Regions from separate parts of the Hoskinsella mucinilytica genome, predicted to be linked through region 2. Evidence: riboswitches for the same ligand, from Rfam matches in the RefSeq annotation. Region 2 holds a riboswitch; the other holds the start of a gene.
What was found. A riboswitch is a leader RNA that binds a small molecule or an ion and turns the genes downstream of it on or off. The one in region 2 is predicted to bind lysine.
Positions count from the first base shown of each region.

Region 1: another riboswitch for lysine. It lies ahead of lysA (diaminopimelate decarboxylase); the one in region 2 lies ahead of UGRO018_RS10030 (YfcC family protein).

Region 1 is NZ_JBEQZJ010000073.1:7,472-9,684, reverse strand. Features, by position in the region: gene UGRO018_RS17065 (hypothetical protein) at 373-516, shown strand; lysine riboswitch at 743-908, shown strand; gene lysA (diaminopimelate decarboxylase) at 973-2,213, shown strand, end outside.
Region 2 is NZ_JBEQZJ010000024.1:22,246-24,458, forward strand. Features, by position in the region: gene UGRO018_RS10030 (YfcC family protein) at 1-850, opposite strand, end outside; lysine riboswitch at 923-1,094, opposite strand; gene UGRO018_RS10035 (ABC transporter ATP-binding protein) at 1,224-1,931, shown strand; gene UGRO018_RS10040 (hypothetical protein) at 1,921-2,213, shown strand, end outside.

The DNA of each region.
Region 1 (2,213 bases), on a different contig from region 2:
CATTAGAGCGATACAAGTCAGTTCTCCCACTAGGTAGAGAATGAACCATTCATTCATGAACTTGATCTCCTTTGTTCATCTTTCTAGCACGTATGTATACTCGTACCATAAAATGACCTCCTATATATATAAACACGTAAAACAGGTACGAAAATCCTAAATTATTTTTATATTTTTACTGAAAAGATAATTCATCCATAAGTTTTATCGATATATATAAAACACTTCATTGTAACAGAAAAGAAATTATGACATCATGACATTCCTTTATATTTCTTGATTTTTTCTTACGATTCTGTTAAAATCAGCATCTGTGTTTCTATTTGTGCTATAATACAGACGAATAAGGGACAAATACAAGGGGTGAATCACATGGATGAGAAGAATTTGCATACCGAACCGGTATTCGATAATGAAGAAAGAAACGAAGAGTTCTTTAATAATTTATTTAGTTTTCGCAATGTATTGATATTGACAGCAGTTCTTGGCATCCTACTGCTCATTTATCTAGTATAAGACTTAAGATGAAGAGAGAAAGAAAAAGTTTATTCCATTGGTCAATATGGGATAAACCTTTTCTTATAAAGCTTTTTAAAATTGATACATGACATTTCCTAAATATATGCTATGATAAGGCTATAAGCAGATCTCTTATGTAACAATTTACAGTCCTTAAGAAATTATTTGCACAAATATAACTGAAAGTGTTGTAATTTGCTAAGGTTAGTGGTATGATACTAACAAATTTGATAGAGGCGCAGAAAAGACAACAACTTATGAAGCCGGCGGGCATCTGACATAAGATGAAAGCGATTCTGCCGAACTGCTTCCTTAGGCATAAGGGGTGGTGGGTCAACAGAGAATATCTGTTGGACTGTCTGCGAATACGTAGATGTGCTATCTTATTGTCGTGAGAAGATAAACCATGTCAGTAAGAGCAATCTGCTGACATTTTTTTGTGAGGTAAAGACGATGAATAAAAATGTGCTAGAAATTTCCGGAGTATCAGTAGAACAACTGGCTGCTACTTGCAAAACTCCCCTGTATGTATACGACGAAAACAAGATACGCCAGCAATTAAGTATGTATCATGAGCTGTTTCGCTCAAACGATTTTGAAACCGAGGTATTATATGCTAGTAAAGCCTTTAGCTGTAAAGCGATGGTAGAACTTGTGAAGGCCTATGGATTAAGTTTGGATGTTGTCAGCGGTGGTGAATTATATACTGCAAAACAAGTAGGATTCCCAATGGAACGTGTGTATTTTCATGGCAATAACAAATCTTATGAAGAGCTAGAAATGGCAGTTCATTATGGTGTTGGTACCATTATCGTAGATAACGATATGGAATGTGAAGCCTTGGTTCAAATCATGAAAAATGTAGGAACTTCAATCAAAACGATGATTCGAGTTAATCCTGGGGTTGAAGCACATACACACAAATATATCATGACAGCATATGTGGACAGCAAATTCGGTATTTCTATTCTACGAAAAAAAGAAATTGCGGATATGATCTTAACACTGACAAGCATTCCTAATATCACCTTTGAAGGCTTCCATTCTCACATCGGTTCTCAAATTTTCGATAAAGAGGCTTATGTAGCGGAAATCACGAAATTATGCGAATTTATGGAAGACATGCAGAAAGAATATAACATTTTATGCAATGCCTTAAATTTAGGTGGTGGTTTTGCGGCTTATTATACAAGTGATGATCAACCAATTCCATTACATGAGGTTTGTAAAACAATTCTTGATACCTGTAGGATACAGAAGGATACACACAATCTAACCTTTCATAGAGTGTTAATAGAGCCAGGTAGAAGCATTGTCGCAGAAGCTGGGTCAACGTTATATCGCATAGGATATCAAAAAGTTACTGAAAACAAAAAATACCTGTTTGTAGATGGGGGTATGAGTGATAATATTCGTCCTGCTTTATATCAGGCTGATTATGCTTGCGATATCGCCAATCGTATGAATGAAGAGAAAACAGAAAAGGTTACAGTAGCCGGTAAATGTTGTGAATCTGGAGATATTCTAGTCGAAGATGTCATGTTACCTGCCGCTAAACAAAATGATCTATTGATTTTATATACGACTGGTGCTTATGGTTATAGTATGGCAAGCAATTACAATAAATTAGGCAAACCCGCTGTTGTTTTTGTAAAAGATGGCGTCGTTCGTGAGGTTATTAAGCGAGAAAGTTA
Region 2 (2,213 bases):
CATCAATATACCAACCAAATTGTATCGTGCCGATCAACAGCATCGCAATGGTAAATACAAACAATAGACAACTGATTTTATGAGTCATCGTAAATTTGCTTTTCATAAGCTCCTCTTTGGAACCGACTTCTAACATATCAAGCTTTTCTCCATATAAAACAGAACAAGTTGCATCTTTTTTCACCTTATGTGCATAATGCCAAACATACCATATGGCAATTGCCATGAAAACAGCAAAGCAAACAACACGATAAGCAAGTCCACTGAATAAGGTAACACCAGCAACTTCTTGCGCTATACCGATCGTGAAAGGGTTGATGGTTGCGGATGCAAACCCGATCGCAACACCAAGATAAATGATACTACCACCAACAATAGCATCATAACCAAGGACAACAGCAATAGATATAAATACAGGTAATAACCCATAAGTTTCTTCAAACATTCCCATAGTAGAACCAAGTAATCCAAAGGTAATCATACATACCGGTATGATTAGTTCAATGCGATCACCGATCTTTCGCAAGATAAAACCAACCACAGCATCAAAAGTTCCGTTTTTAATTAAAATATAAACAAATGCATAGGCAAATACAATAAAGAAGATGATTTGCGCCGCATCTACAAATCCTAGCTGAATACTTTTAAACATATCAAAGATAGAGCATCCAACTTTATCCACAGCATGATAACTACCGGGTACAACAATCGTATTACCCGCAGCATCTTCCACACGATCAAATACACCAGCAGGTACTACATTCGCTAAAATCGCAGTTAGTATGGTCATCATAAAAATAATGACATAGGCATGGGGCATTTGAAACTTACGTTCCTTTTTCTTATTCATAAACGAATTCCTCCAAAATAAAAGTCCTTGCATCCCAAAACATGCAAAGACCTACATTGGTTTACTTTGACGTTTTAAGATAGCGCTCCTTTACGTGAATCATAAAGGCAGTGGCATGTCTATTAAACATACCCCCAGCAAATGCTTTGAACACATTTACTTCGGCGTATCATCCTTTCAGATACCCTCATTGACGTTCAGTCTACGATATCCTACTCTTAATCAACGCACCTCCACTTAAAAACAAGGCTTGTATAGTGTACCATCCTTCTATCATAAATGCAACTGATATCCTCTTATTTTAGTGAATCATTTGATTGACAAAGTTTTCCTTTTTCTATACACTAAACATAAATTCATAAGGAGGAATAGAATGCAACTGATATTAGATCAAGTCAAAAAATCCTTTGGTGATAAACAAGTCCTAAAGGATTGCAGTTTTACCTTTGAACAGGGTAAGATCTATGGCTTATTAGGGAGAAACGGTAGTGGAAAAACAACGTTGTTTAATTGTATTGCACAAGAAACACCAAGTGAGGGGCATGTCTTTATCCAAGATCATCAAGGAAAAAGAGAAATCAATGAAATGGATGTCGGATATGCATATAGTTTACCAATTTTACCTGAATTTATGACTGGATATGAGTATATAAAGTTTTATATGGAAATTAATCAAAGTAATTTAGACAAGCGAATAGATATCGATGATTGTTTTCGTCTTATGCGTATCGAAGAGGATGATCGCCATCGTTTGATCAAGGGGTATTCTCATGGAATGAAAAACAAACTACAAATGTTAAGTTTTCTTTTGACCCATCCGGATGTCATTTTATTAGATGAACCACTCACTTCTTTTGATGTCGTTGTCGCAAGTGAAATGAAGCAATTATTATTACAGATGAAGTCAGATCATATTTTATTGTTCTCTACACATGTTTTACAACTAGCAAGTGATCTATGTGATGAAATCATCTTATTGAATCATGGTGAATTAGAGTTATTGGATCATGAGCTATTGAACAGTCCTGATTTTGAAGAGCGTGTCGTAGCCATGTTAAAGGAAGATGATCATGTGGAATGATATTTATCTTTTACATCGTGTAATTGCGACCAAAAAGGTCAATGGCTTTTTATACTTCCTACAAAAACTTCCATGGATCGGAAAAAAAATACCGAACAAAGTGTATCGCTTACTTGGATTGAAACGATTCCTTAGTATTTTGATGATCGTATTTTCCCTACTTGGGAGCCTTTTAAAAAACTTTCTATATTTATTTCTTGTTGTTTTATTGCCTATTTTATTATCAAGCATGGAAAGTGATACCTTAGATTTTGCTTTATCCCAACAATTATGTTTGATGAT